Linked DNA regions of Pseudosulfitobacter pseudonitzschiae. The protein of the gene in region 2 binds, or shares a complex with, the protein of the main gene of each other region. Links are inferred from orthologs where the notes say so. Each region holds a gene or a part of one and is shown on either strand. Other genes may lie near its edges.

Region 1 (7,216 bases), 780 kb from region 2 along the record:
AGCCGCGCCGCCCAACCCGATGCTGATCAGAAACAGAATGCGTCCCATACCTGTCCTTCAATCCCGTCTTTTGCTGCGCGTCAGAATGACAAAAGGCGCGGGGAACACCACGCGCCTTTCGGGTTTTAGGGATTTGCTGGCAATGTGCAACCGGCCTCGATCTTACGGGCTGGGCACGCCCCACATGTAAACGGCGAAGAACAGGAACAGCCAGACAACGTCAACAAAGTGCCAGTACCATGCGGCCGCTTCGAAACCGACGTGGCGTTCGGGGGTAAAGTGCCCTTTCATCGCGCGGATCAGGCAGACCAGCAGAAAGATGGTGCCGATGACGACGTGGAAGCCGTGGAAACCTGTGGCCATGAAAAAGTTGGAATAAAACTCGTCGCCGCCGAATACCCAGCCTTCGTGCAGCAGATGTGCGTATTCATAGGCTTGCAGCGCGGTGAACGCGACGCCCAGAATGATCGACAGCGCCAGACCTGTGATCAGATCCTTGCGGTTATTTTCGTGGACCAGCGCGTGATGCGCCCAAGTCACGGCACAGCCCGACAGCAGCAAGATCAGCGTGTTGATCAGCGGCAGGTGCAGCGCATCAACCGGAACGATTTCGGGTGCCACGTAAAGCGAACCGGCGTAATCTTCCATCGGGTAGATGGCGTGTTTGAAGAACGACCAGAACCATGCCGAGAAGAACATAACCTCGGACATGATAAACAGGATAAAGCCGTAACGCAGGCCGATCTGCACAACCGGCGTGTGATCGCCAATGTGGCTTTCGTCGATTACTTTGGACCACCAAGCAAACATCACATAAAGGACGCCGGCAAAGCCCACGAGAAACAGATAAGGTGTAACGTCGTGCATCCACAGCACGCCGCCAAACAGCATGGCAAAGGCGGCTACCGCGGCCAGCAGCGGCTCGATCGACGGAGCCAGAATGTGATAGTCATGGTTCTTGGCATGGGCCATGTTCAGTCCCTCAGTTCAGGTTGGTATCGTTGCTCTCTGCGTCAAGGGCGGCATAGCCCTCGGGCAGATCGATTTCGTAGAATGTATAGCTCAGCGTGATCGTATGCACGTATTTTGCATCGCGGTCATCGACAATTTCGGGGTCCACAAAGAAAGTTACGGGCATTTGCACGCGCTCCCCTGGTGCCAGAACCTGTTCCTCAAAGCAGAAACACTGGATCTTGTTGAAATAGCCGCCAGCCGAATAGGGCGCGACGTTATAGCTGGCCGATCCGGCGATGGGGTGGTCGGTGGGGTTATATGCCTCGAAAAAGGCCAGTCCGGTTTCACCGATGCGCAATGTCATCTTGGTTTGGACCGGTTTGAACTGCCACGGCATTTTGCTGTCAACAGAAGCGTCAAAGCGGACCGTAATCTCGCGGTCGAGGACGTGGTCGACGCCCTCGGCGGCGCGGCCCGGTGTGCCACCAAAGCCTGTCACACGGCAGAACCAGTCGTAAAACGGCACCGAAGCCCACGACAAGGCGCCCATGACCAGCACGACGCCGACCAGTTGGACAACCGTGCGCTGTGGCCCTTGCAACCGCTTCATTTCAGCGTCTCCCCGCGTGGCACTTCGAAATCACCGCTGGTGACTTTGGCAACCGTCAGCGCCAGAACCAGCACCACAAACCCCGCCAGCAACAGGCCGACGCCCAAATTGCGGCCACGACGGCGGCCGTGAATTTCGTGTTCAGCTTTCAAAGCCATCCCCAGCCTCCCAGTCCCGAACTGCGCAGCAGCGCCTCGGCCATAATCGCACCGAAGTGCAGAAACAGATACAGCAACGACAGCTTGAAGAACGACTTTTCTACAGCGTAACTGTCGGCTTCTGCTTGTGCCTCGTCACGGAGCCAGATTGCAAAGGCACCTTTGAGGAACAGGGCATTGAGGATCACTGCGGTGGTCAGATAGATCAGACCGCCAATCGAGGTGAACGCGGTGCCCACTGCCAAAACTGCCAGAAGGACAGTATAGGCCAGAATATGTTTGCGGGTCGATTTGCGCCCGTGCGTCACGGTCAGCATCGGCACGCCTGCGTCGTCATAATCCGACTTCATGAACAGCGCCAACGCCCAGAAATGCGGCGGCGTCCAGACGAAGATCAGCGCGAACATCAGCCATGCCTCGACCGACATGGTGCCCGTGGCCACGACCCAGCCGATCACAGGCGGAAAGGCACCCGCCGCGCCACCGATCACGATATTCTGCGGTGTAGAGCGCTTCAGCCACATCGAATAGACGACAGCATAAAAGAAGATGGTAAAGGCCAGCAGGCCCGCCGCCAGAAAATTAGCCGACAGTGCCAGCATCATCACAGACAGGCCCGACAGCGCCACGCCAATGCTCAGCGCCTCGCCCGGCTCGACCTTGCCCGCAGGGATCGGGCGGTTGGCAGTGCGTTTCATGATGTGGTCAATGTCGGCATCCCACCACATGTTCAGCGCCCCCGAGGCCCCTGCCCCGATTGCGATGAATAGGATCGACGCAAAACCAACCACAGGGTTCACACCCGTCGGTGCCGCCAACATGCCCACCAAAGCGGTGAACACCACAAGCTGCATGACGCGCGGCTTCATCAACGCGAAATAGTCGCCAAAAGACGCTTCGGCCTCAAAGACCTGTGGCTGGCTGCTGATGTCAGTCATTGGTGTCTCACGCATCATGTGAAATCGGGAACAGGCGGAGAAAAATGCCTCCGCCCGCTTTGTTTAGTTGGACGCGACTTGAAAGCTTTGTGGCAAGCCTGCAAATTCTTCGCGCGCTGTTGCCAGCCATGCGGCATAGGCCTCTTCCGAGACAACCTTGACGGTGATGGGCATGTAGGCGTGATTGATGCCGCACAGTTCCGAACACTGACCAAAGTAGATGCCTTCACTTTCGGCGGTGAACCACAGTTCCGCCAGACGTCCGGGCACGCCATCCTGTTTGACGCCGAATGCCGGCATCGCCCACGAGTGAATGACGTCTGCACCGGTCACCTGCATCACGATGGTTTTACCAACGGGCACAACAACGGCGTTGTCTGTGGCCAGCAGGAACTCGTCCTTGGAATAGCCAGCGTCGACCAGTTGCTGTTCAACCTCGGGGGTCATCATGTTCTGACCTCCTGTCGCCGGAGCGCCGATCATATAGCTGGAGAATTCAAACCCTTCGTCCACATAGGCATAATCCCAGTACCACTGGTAGCCGGTCACTTTGATGGTGATGTCGGCATCGGGGATGATCTGCTGTTTGAACAGAATCGGCAGCGAGAACGCACCGATCAGCACCAGAATCACGATCGGGATGATGGTCCACGCAATTTCGATGGGCGAGTTGTGGGTAAAGCTTGCGGGTTCGGGGTGGCGGCGCGCGTTATAGCGGTAGCCAACCCACGCCAGCAGGGCGATGACAAAAAGTGAAATCGCCGTGATAATAACCAGCAGCATGCCGTCAAGCCACTGCAAATCACGCGCCAGTTCGGTCGCGGCAGGCTGAAAGCCCATCGCACCATCGCGCGGCGCGCCAATGATTTCAAGGTTGTCTTGCGCCATCGCTGGCAGTGCGGCGGTGGCGGCAAAGAGGCCGGAAACAAGGCCTTTAATCGGGAAAAGCTTGGTCATGTATCGTCCTGATCTTGTGATCGCTGTTGGGCGCGGGGAAAGGACAAAGCACACTGCGCTTTCGCCTCCCGTTGTATTACCCGCGCTTACAATCATATTCTAACTACAAGATAAAGCCATTCTTACCGCGTCAAAGAGACGCCCTCACAACAAAAAAGCAGGATCAACCCCCAATGACCGATGCCCCATTCGCCCCGTTTGACACCCTGCTGGACCGTGACGAAGCACTAAAGGTGCTGCGTGCGGCCACAGACGGGGCCGACGACGGCGAACTTTTTCTGGAACGCCGCCGGTCCGAGGCACTGGTGTTTGACGATGGCCGCCTGAAAACCGCCAGTTACGATGCGTCAGAGGGGTTTGGCCTGCGTGCGGTGCGCGGCGAAGTGGCCGGATACGCCCATTCTACCGAGCTTTCCGTCGCCGCGTTGAAACGCGCGTCGGACACTGCGCGTCTGGCTGTGGGCGATGGTGGCGGTACTTGGGCCGATGCACCACAAGCCACGAACACGCGTCTGTATACAGATGAAGACCCGATTGCGGGCGCCGCATTCCCTGTCAAGCTGGACACATTGCGCGAGATCGACGCATTTGCACGTGCCTTGGATAAACGGGTGGTACAGGTTTCGGCAACGATTGCCGCCTCGTTGCAAGAGGTCGAAATTTTGCGACCCGAGGGTGGATCGGTGCGCGATATTCGCCCGATGACGCGGGTGAACGTGTCGGTGATCGTCGAACAGAACGGAAGGCGCGAATCAGGCACTGCAGGTGGTGGCGGGCGTGTGGGCCTTGATGGTTTTCTGGATCCTGCCGACTGGCAGACCAAGGCCCGCGAGGCGCTGCGGGTGGCCGTGGTCAATCTGGACGCGGTCCCTGCCCCTGCGGGCGTTATGGACGTGGTGCTTGGCCCCGGCTGGCCCGGCATCTTGCTGCACGAAGCGATCGGGCACGGGCTTGAGGGCGATTTCAACCGCAAGGGATCATCCGCCTTTGCCGGGTTGATGGGGCAGCGCATTGCAGCCCCGGGCGTGACCGTTCTAGACGACGGTACCATTCCCGACCGGCGCGGGTCGATCACCGTGGACGACGAGGGCACGCCCAGCGCGCGCAATGTACTGATCGAGGACGGCGTTCTGGTGGGCTTTATGCAAGACCGGCAGAACGCACGGCTGATGGGCGTGGCACCCACCGGCAATGGGCGGCGCGAAAGCTATGCGCACACGCCGATGCCACGTATGACCAACACCTATATGCTGGGCGGAAACGTGACTCCGGGCGACATCGTGACCGACCTGAAGGACGGAATCTATGCGGTTGGGTTTGGCGGTGGTCAGGTGGACATCACCAACGGCAAGTTCGTGTTTTCGTGCACCGAGGCCTATCGCGTACAAAACGGTGTGGTCGGTGCACCGGTCAAAGGCGCGACGCTGATTGGGGACGGTGCCACGGCGTTGCAACAGATCCGCGCCATCGGCAATGATCCGGCACTGGATCCGGGCATGGGCAACTGCGGCAAGGCAGGCCAGTGGGTGCCCGTGGGCGTGGGTCAGCCGACACTGCTGATCGGCGGGCTGACCGTGGGTGGCAGCGGTAGTTAAGCACGGCTGCAAAATCATTCGCGTGTTTTTGTCGAAAGATGGCTGATTCTTTCACAGGTTGTTAACCTCGAACCCACATAACGGTCTTAGCAACAGGCGGAGACACGGATGACTGAGCGAGGATCATATCCTTCTTCCAATCACCCCCCACTCCCACCCACCCCGGAAGACGATTGGTTTATCCGTCTCCGCCTGTTGCGATCCCGCCGGGTTGGCATCTCGACTTTTAACAGATTGCTGATCGAACACGGCACGGCGCAAAATGCGCTGGATGCGTTGCCGGAACTGGCACGCGCGGCTGGTGTGGAAAACTACACCCCTTGCCCCGTTGCCGTCATCGAGGCCGAGCTGAAAGCCGGCCGGACGGCCGGGGCAATACTTATCTCTCGCTCTGCGCCACAATATCCAGCGGCGCTGCGCGATCTGTCCGATGCGCCCCCGTTTTTGTGGGCCATCGGTGATTTATCGGTGTTGCAGCGCCCGATGATTTCGATTGTCGGCGCACGGAACGCATCGAGCCTTGGGACAAGGATGGCAAAATCACTGGCCCGCGATCTGGCGGCTGAGGGGTATGTGATTGTCTCCGGCCTTGCGCGGGGCATCGATGCTGCGGCGCACACAGCCACGCTGGACACTGGCACCGTGGCCGTTCAGGCGGGCGGTGTGGATATGATGTATCCGGCAGAAAACACCGAACTGGCGCTGGCGATCCCACAGCACGGGCTGCGGCTGTCGGAACAGCCGATGGGCCTGCAACCGGTTGCGCGGCATTTCCCCCCGCGCAACCGGATCGTGTCGGGGCTGGGCCGTGCGACCATCATCGTCGAGGCCGCCGCCAAGTCAGGCAGTCTGATTACCGCACGTGATGCGCTGGATCAGGGCCGCGAGGTGCTGGCCGTGCCCGGCAGTCCAATGGATGCGCGCGCGTCTGGGTGCAATTTGCTGATCCGTGACGGTGCCACATTGATCCGCAATGCCGCAGATGTGATCGAAGCACTGACGCCGATGGTTCCGCGCGCGCCCGTCTTGCCGATGGACCTGCCCCACACACCGCCACCGCAACCGGCGCACGACCGGCGCACTTTGCGCGAAACAGCCACCCTGCACAGTCAGATCCTGAACCGTCTTGGCCCAGCCCCTGTGGCCGAAGACCAGTTGATCCGCGACATCGCCGCCACACCGTCGGATGTGGCCCCAGTTCTGCTGGAACTAGAGTTGGACGGACAGATCGAACGGGGGGCCGGTGGTCTGCTGACCCGGCCCAATTGAGACCCGTCAAACGGCCCCCAAGCGATGGCATGTTGACATTCAATGCTTGCACCCCACATCTAGCGCCGCCATAGACGCCCAAGTTTTACTGTCCCCGAGGTGCATCATACATGCCAGTCGTCGTCGTCGAATCTCCGGCCAAGGCCAAGACAATTAACAAATATTTGGGTGACAACTACACCGTTCTTGCCTCTTACGGCCACGTGAGGGATTTGCCTCCAAAAGACGGATCCGTCGACACCGAGCACGATTTCGAGATGCTTTGGGAGATTGGCAGCGACAGTAAAAAGCATGTCAAAGCCATCGCCGACGCCCTAAAAAACGACAACGAGTTGATCCTTGCAACTGACCCCGATCGCGAAGGCGAGGCGATCAGCTGGCACCTGCAAGAGGCGCTGACCAAACGCAAGTCGATCACCAAAAGCACGCCGGTTTCGCGTGTGGTGTTCAACGCGATCACCAAAACCGCCGTTACCGAGGCGATGAAAAACCCCCGTCAGGTCGATATGCCGCTGGTCGAAGCCTATCTGGCCCGCCGCGCGCTGGACTATCTGGTGGGCTTTAACCTGTCGCCGGTGCTGTGGCGCAAACTGCCCGGTGCGAAATCAGCGGGGCGCGTGCAATCGGTCTGCCTGCGTCTGATCACCGAACGCGAGATGGAGATTGAAGCATTCCGCGCCCGCGAATATTGGACAGTCAAGGCGCTGCTGGCCACACCGCGCGGGCAGGAATTCG
Region 2 (7,226 bases):
CGCAGCTTTTCGGCCACCGCGATCACCGTCGGGGTCTTGCCTGTGCCGCCTGCGTTGATGTTGCCGACGCAGACCACCGGAATGTCCAGACGCAGGGGCGTGCCACTGGCCAGCCTGCGTGCCGTTGCGCGGGCATAAAGCTGCCCAAGCGGGGCCAGCACGCGCGCCTGCCATGTGGGTCGGTCTGGGGTCGTGTTCCAGAATTCGGGGGCGCGCATCAGTTTGGTCCATCCTGTCGGGCATTAAGGCCACTCTGGACCAAAGCGATGATACGTTCCATCGTGTCGGCCCCTTCGGTCACCACGTCCCACCCTGCCATCGCCATCTTGGCGGCCTGATCCGGCGCAATCAGCCATGTCACAGCCGCGCCAAGGCTTTCTGCATCGTTGACGATACGCGCCGCACCCGCGTTGGCCAGTCTGCGATAGGCGTCCAGATGTTTGCCAACGCTGGGCCCATACAGCACCGCCGACCCCAAGGCCGCAGCGGCAAAGGGATCTTGTCCGCCCTGACCCGTTTCCAGTGACCCGCCAAGGAACGAAACCGGTGCCACGCGAAACCACAGGCCGGTTTCGTCGGGCAAATCGGCCAGCACCACGGCGGTGTTGTCGTCAGGATAGGTGCCATCCGACCAGCGCACCATCCGCAATGCGTCCATCGCGCACAGGTTGGTGGCGACCGTGTCGGCGGCGGCGTCTTGCGGGTTCAGGATCAGCAACAACCGGTGTGACAGGCGTTGGGCGCGGCGGTGGGCGGTCAGCACAGCAGAGACTTCGGCCGCGGTAACACCGGCGGCAAACCACACGGGTCGCCCTGACAGCGATTGCGACAGTTCGTCCACGTCCTGTTGCAATGCAGGCAAGGCTTGTCCGCCGGGCACCAGCGGCGCGGTGCGGTCAATCTTGGACGCCGGAACGCCCAGTTGCTTCATCCGCGCTTCGGCGGCATCGCTGCGGGCCAATACGTTGTCGAATTGCGCCAGCAGTTGCCGTGGCACTTCGGTCAGCCAGCGGTCGCGACGGGTGTCAAATCCATCGGCACCGGCATCGACCAGAAACATCGGACAGCCCGAGGCCGCTGCAGCCTCGACCAGATTGGGTTGCAGTGCGCCCCAGATCCACAGCACTGCGTCTGGCTTCCAATGCGCGACAAAGGCAGCCGTAGCGGTAGGATGCTCCGGTGGCAGCGCTACGGTCAGCAGGTCGGGAACATCGACTGGGGCAGGTTCGGTCAGGCCGGTCAACAGCACCGTCAGCCCGAAACGCGCCGCGATCAGACGGCGTGCCAGATCGCGGACATGGGCCGTTTTGCCCGGTTCGGCTGCGTGCAGCCACACCAACTCGCCTTCGGGACGTGGCGCATAGTTCGTCAGCTTCGGCACCGGACCGCGACGGGTCAGCGCCCTGTAGGCTGCAAATCCCAGCGAACGGGCCATAGGGACGGATCAGCCCAGTTCTTCGGTCGCGGCTGCAGCGTTCTTTTCGTCGCGCAGGCGGTGCAGGTGGGCGATGTAATAGCGCATGTGCGCGTTGTCGACAGTGCGTTGGGCCTCGTGCTTCCATGCGTCATATGCGGCGGCATAGTTGGGAAAGATGCCGACGATATGCAGATCATCGACATTTTTAAACACGTTCTCGGACGGTGTCACAAGCTCGCCTCCAAAGACGAGGTGCAGGCGTTGGGTCATGGGATTGGTCCTTTGGTCGGCGGATGTCTGTCAGGGCGCAGTGTGCGCAAGGCTGTGTGGCGGGGTCAAGCTGATGCTGGCTGTAACGCGGTGTGCAGCCCTTCGTGAACCAAGGGCGTTGCCGCGATGATGCCGTTCAGCGTTGGGTGCGGGTTGTTGAATTTCAGGGCCAAGCCTGCGCGGTCGGTGATGGTCCCGCCCGCCTCGGTCACGATCAGCGCACCGGCGGCAATATCCCATTCCCAGCTGTCGCGCAGGGTCAGCATGCCGTCAAAGCGCCCCTCGGCTACCAGTGCTAACCGGTAGGCCAGCGACGGGCGGTGTCCGGGTTTCAGCGCAGGCGGTACGCCACTGCGCCAGTGGTGTGGTTGCAGGGCGGGTTTGGTTACCAAAACCGAGCAATCCCGCATCTGGCGGGGGGCCGAGACAGTCAGCGGGACACCGTTCAGCGCAGCACCTTGGCCCAAGGCTGCGGTATAAAACTTGTCCAGCATCGGTAGATAGACGGCGGCGGCGGTAATCTGCCCGCCTTGGGCCACGGCGATGCTGTGCGCCCACGTCTTGCTGCCTTCTACAAAGCTGCGGGTGCCGTCGATGGGGTCGATGATAAATACGGTATCTGTGTCCAGCCGTGCCGCTGTGTCTTCGGTTTCTTCGGACAACCAGCCATAGTCAGGGCGGGCGGTGCGCAAGACGTCGGTCAGCATATCGTTGACGGCCAGATCCGCCTCGGTCACCGGACCCGCACCGCCGGCTTTGTCCCACCGCTGTGCAGCAGGGCCGGTAAAGCTGGTGGCGATACGGCCCGCCCTGCGCGCCGCGTCGATCAAAAGGGGAAGGTCAGCTGCCGGCAAGGGTCATTCCCGGCACCAGCAGGGACGGCACCACTCGGCTGAGGTGCGTGCGTGCATCATTGGCAGGCACGATGGCACGTAGCATGTCGCGCAGGTTGCCTGCGATGGTGCATTCGTTCACAGCGTGGGTAATCTCGCCGTTTTCGACCCAGTGGCCCGCCGCCCCGCGTGAATAGTCGCCGGTGTTGGGATTGATCGTCGAGCCGATCATCGAGGTGACCAACAGGCCGGTGCCCATGTCGCGGATCAGGTCGGCGCGGCTGGCGTTGCCTTGGGTCAGGGCCACGTTCCAGATGCTGGGCGACGGACCGGACGAGGTGCCGCGCGCCGCGTTGCCCGTTGATGGCATATCCAGCTTGCGCCCGTTCGCCAGATCCAGCGTCCAGCCTGTCAGCACGCCGTCGTCTACGATGGCGCGGCGGGCGGTGGGCAGCCCCTCGGCGTCAAAGGGACGCGAGCCGGAGCAGCGGGGGCGGTGCGGATCTTCGATCAGGGACAGGTCATCTGGCAGGATACTTTCGCCCAAGGCACCCAGCAACCACGATGACCCGCGTGCAATCACAGCGCCGTTTACCGCCGACAGCAGGTGGCCGATCAGAGTAGAGGACACACGTTCGTCGAACAGCACCGGATAGGTGCCGGTGCGTGGCTTGCGGGGGTTCAGGCGGGCGATGGCGCGCTCTGCGGCCTCGCGGCCAATCTCTTCAGGGCTGCGCAGGTCGGCCTGAAAAATGCGCCCGTCGCCCGAATGGTCCCGCTCCATCCCAGCGCCGGTGCCTGCGATAGCGACACAGCTGATGCCGCGATCGGTGCGGGCATAGCCGCCGGAAAAGCCGTTGCTGGCCGCGACATGCACCTGCCGCGCTCCATACGCCGCCGAGGTTTGCGACACCTGGCTAACACGGTCCTGCGCCAGCGCCGCTGCTTCGGCGCGGCGGGCGTTGTCTTCGAGTGTTGCGGCGTCGGGTTCGGGGGTGGGATCGTTCAGTTCCAGTACATCAATGTCCCAATCCTGTACCAATTGGTCGGGATCAGCGAGACCTGCATAGGCATCCTGAGGTGCTTCGCGTGCCATCGCCACGGCGCGCGCTGCCATTTCGGAGATTGTCCGATCAGATATGTCCGAGGCCGACACATTTGCGGTGCGCTGCCCGACAAAGACCCGCAGGCCGATGTCTACACCTTCGGACCGCTCTGCATGTTCCAGCGCGCCTGCCCGCACGTCGACCGACACCGAGGTGCCTTGGACCGCCATTGCATCTGCCGCGTCGGCACCCGCTTTTGCGGCGGCTTTGAGCAATTGGTCGGTCAGTGCATCAAGGGAACGGGTCATCAAAATCTCCGGCTGAATTGGGCATCAGGTAGCCTTCGTGCCCGCTGCGCACAAGGGGGCGACCCTGTTGCGCCGGAAAAAGAGGGTGCCAAGGCGGCCTTTGCCTGCGCTGCGGGCATCCGCTGTCATCGCAGTCGAAAGGCGCACGCGATGTGACCGAGAGGGTGCGGTTTTCCGCTGTAAGCAGGGGCTTATATGCGCCGGATAAGCGCGCTGCCAATAGCTTTGGCAGGGCAATCGCCACAAGTGAGGGTAAGACGACAGCACCCGTTGCCGTCCGCATCAAACTGAAAATGAGGATACCATGCGTAAATTTGCTCTGATTACCCTTCTGGCCTTTGCCGCCCCTGCCTTTGCTGCCGACCTGACCGCCGATACCATATTGGGCAACTCGATGGACGAGGTGAAAACCACCCTGACCGACATGGGCTATGAGGTGCGCAAGACCGAGATGGAGGATGGCAACATCGAAGTCTATTTCGTCAAAGACGGCAAAATGGGCGAAGTCTATGTGAACCCGGTAACCGGCGGTATCACCAAACTTGAAATGAAGAACTGATCATGTCGGTTGTGTCTGAATCTGCAAGCGGGCGCGAAGGCGCCCGCGAAGTGGTCGTCTGGGATCCGCTGGTGCGTTTGATCCACTGGTCGCTGGCCCTGATGATCCTGCTGAACGGTGCTTTTACCGACGACGATGGTGCCTTGCATCAATGGGTTGGCTATGTAGCGCTGGGGCTGGTTGGCATACGCACCATCTGGGCCATCATCGGGCCACAACACGCGCGGTTTGCGGTTTTTCCACCCAGTCCGATGCGGGCTCTGCGCTATTTGCGTGCCCGAGACCGGACCGTGCATCTGTCGCACAACCCGTTGGGTGCATTGATGGTCTATAATCTGTGGCTGACCGTGATTGCCCTTGGTGTGACCGGATACATGATGACGACACCGAAGTTTTTCGGTCTTGAATGGGTCGAGGAAGTGCATGAACTGGCGTTCAACTGGCTGATGCTATCGGTTGCACTGCATGTGGCTGGCGTTGTCTTTGACACATGGCGATCCGGTGTCAATCTGGTGCGTGCCATGATAACAGGACGCAAACGTATTCCCAAGGGAACCTCGGTAGAATGAAGCGACCCTTGCGGCCTGCCAAGGCAAAGGAACGACGCGCCACAGTGCTTGCAGGGGTTATCATCCTGCAAGCGCTCTGTGCGGTTTTCTTCATCGTTGATGTGCTGCAAGACATGCGCGAAGGGGTGCATCTGGATGACTTGCATCTGACCCTTGAAAGTCTGGCAGCACTTGTCCTGCTGGTTGGGGTCGTGTTCCTAATGGTCGAGTTGCGTCGACTGTTGAACCGGATGAGCGATATGGACGCGGGCCTGAGGGTGGCACAGGGCCAGATGGCGGGTGTCATGGACGGCTTTTTTGAGGACTGGAACCTGACCGCCGCCGAACGCGACATCGCGATCATGATCTGCAAGGGTCTGGACAACGACGAAATAGCACAGGTCCGCCACACGGCAGCGGGCACTGTTCGGGCGCAGGTCACGCGCATCTATGCCAAATCCGGCACCCATGGCCGTAGCCAGTTCGTCAGCCTGTTTCTGGACGAGTTGATGTCGGGCGAGTTTGGCGAGACCGTGCCGCAAGAGACACCGCAGCCGCAGGTATAACGCAAACTCGGACTGTATCAGCGCAGATGCACGCCGCGCGTGACCCATTCGCAAGGACTAAGCGTGCGTCCGCCCTTGGGTGACCAAACATCGAATAGCTTTGCCGGATTGCCACTGGGGCATTCTCAATGGCAAACAAAAAGGGGCGGCACCTGTGCGCCGCCCCTTCTAGCAGATTATCCAGACGCTTATTTCAGGCGCTGACCGTTGGCCAGAACATGACCTGCTTCGTTGATCTCGATCTTTGAGTTCAGCGTGTCCGGTGCGTCGCCGGGGACGGCAAACAGGCCCATCATCATCCGTGCGCCCTGTGCCTGCTCTTCGGGCAGCAGGCCCATTGCCACCAGCTTGTCGATCAGACTGTTGCCGCCGACCAATGTCAGGTCAGCGCCGCCGGTCGGCTTGGGCATTCCGTCAAAAGTTTCTGTATCGCTGTTGTCAAAGGTGAACGCCCCGGAGCCATTCAGCGATGCACCGACGGCCTCGACGGTCACGTCCTTGATCTCAAGCGCGTTCAACTCGCCGGGGGCCTCGCCCGAGGTTTCCATCGCAGCCGCTTCTTTGGGGTCAAGGAAGTTGACCATCAGTGTCGCCTTGCCCACCAGATCAAGCGCGATGGTGGCAGGATCACGCGGCAACTGAGCTTGCGGGTCGAACATGCCCCACAGAGCCTCCGACATTGTGAACCCTTCAAAGGCCAGCTTCAGGCCAAAGTCCTGTTCCTCATCCGACTTCTGCACGGGAAACAACAGGCCAAAGGCCATATTCTCCATGTTCAGGTCAATCGGGATCGGCATTTGCGTCATAAGCGCCTTGAGCACCACACCGGATTGTGAACCGGAATAGGACAGCCCGTCACTTGTCATCGCCACCGATAAAGCGCCGCCGAGCGACGACGAGTTCAGCGTGCCCCCGCCATCGGGGCCGTCGAATGCAATGTCCGATTTGCCCTGACCAGCGGTGAATGTGCCCTCAAAACCGAAACCGGCCTCGATCATCGCATTTACGTCTGACGGATCGTCGATGGATGGAATGTTGCCACCGCCGGTAAAGGCAAGCGTGTCGACGCCGCCAGTGATCGTGGCCGAGCCATCATCGTCGGGGCTGGCAAAGGCCATGTCATAGGTCACGGCACCTGTGTTCATCGTCTGGCTGACATTACGCAGATCACCCTGCACAATCCGTGACACCCCGCTCATGTCGTCGAAGGTCACGTTGACGCGGGCAATGTCCGGACCGATGGGAGCCTCATCGACTGTCAGGTTCGACAGTATGATGCCCATGGTATCTGCGGAATATGTATAGGTCATGTCCTCGATGCTGCCGGTGACGACCATCGCAAAGCCTGTCTGGGAATAGTCGATCGCCATATCAAAGGACTCGCCTTCGGCGGGGTCCGCCGTGGCGGTGATCTTGCTGACAGCGGGAATTTGCACCGATACGCTGCCGTCACCGACATCGGTAAAGGTCAGGCTGTCCATTATCATTGCGCTGGTGACGGTGTCGCCTTCTGCGGAAAAGTCCATTTCCATACGCACGTCGGACACGGTCAGGGTATCGCCTGACTGGGTTTCGGTGCCGGCCACTTCGTACCCCATATCGCTCATGTAATCGCGCCAGTTGTTCCAAACTTCGGCGGGGGTCAGATCGGCGTATGCGGCAGTGGTCCCAAGGCAAAT

The links.
Region 1: the proteins of SULPSESMR1_RS14735 (region 2) and tldD are in contact, whole or in part, in a solved structure (PDB 5NJ9), measured with the Escherichia coli proteins. The link is inferred for Pseudosulfitobacter pseudonitzschiae from one-to-one orthologs.

Annotation. Positions count from the first base shown.
Region 1 is NZ_CP022415.1:2,201,265-2,208,480, forward strand. Bases 3,098-6,001 are described here. They hold tldD (metalloprotease TldD), read left to right. Parts: upstream 3,098-3,790; coding sequence 3,791-5,212; downstream 5,213-6,001. Other genes in these bases: coxB (cytochrome c oxidase subunit II), read right to left, coding at 3,098-3,617; dprA (DNA-processing protein DprA), read left to right, coding at 5,321-6,001. Also shown: SULPSESMR1_RS10685 (SURF1 family protein), read right to left, coding at 1-48; SULPSESMR1_RS10690 (cytochrome c oxidase subunit 3), read right to left, coding at 163-972; SULPSESMR1_RS10695 (cytochrome c oxidase assembly protein), read right to left, coding at 983-1,564; SULPSESMR1_RS10700 (cytochrome C oxidase assembly protein), read right to left, coding at 1,561-1,722; cyoE (heme o synthase), read right to left, coding at 1,713-2,660; more of coxB, read right to left, coding at 2,724-3,097; more of dprA, read left to right, coding at 6,002-6,481; topA (type I DNA topoisomerase), read left to right, coding at 6,592-7,216. UniProt on the Escherichia coli protein: Metalloprotease involved in CcdA degradation. Suppresses the inhibitory activity of the carbon storage regulator (CsrA).
Region 2 is NZ_CP022415.1:2,985,392-2,992,617, reverse strand. Bases 1,702-4,615 are described here. They hold SULPSESMR1_RS14735 (TldD/PmbA family protein), read right to left. Parts: upstream 3,875-4,615; coding sequence 2,528-3,874; downstream 1,702-2,527. Other genes in these bases: SULPSESMR1_RS14725 (cytochrome b/b6 domain-containing protein), read left to right, coding at 4,436-4,615; SULPSESMR1_RS14730 (PepSY domain-containing protein), read left to right, coding at 4,179-4,433; SULPSESMR1_RS14740 (inositol monophosphatase family protein), read right to left, coding at 1,753-2,541. In the rest of the region: lpxK (tetraacyldisaccharide 4'-kinase), read right to left, coding at 1-218; SULPSESMR1_RS14750 (3-deoxy-D-manno-octulosonic acid transferase), read right to left, coding at 218-1,435; SULPSESMR1_RS14745 (DUF4170 domain-containing protein), read right to left, coding at 1,445-1,687; more of SULPSESMR1_RS14725, read left to right, coding at 4,616-5,002; SULPSESMR1_RS14720 (helix-turn-helix transcriptional regulator), read left to right, coding at 4,999-5,547; SULPSESMR1_RS14715 (DUF2125 domain-containing protein), read right to left, coding at 5,736-7,226.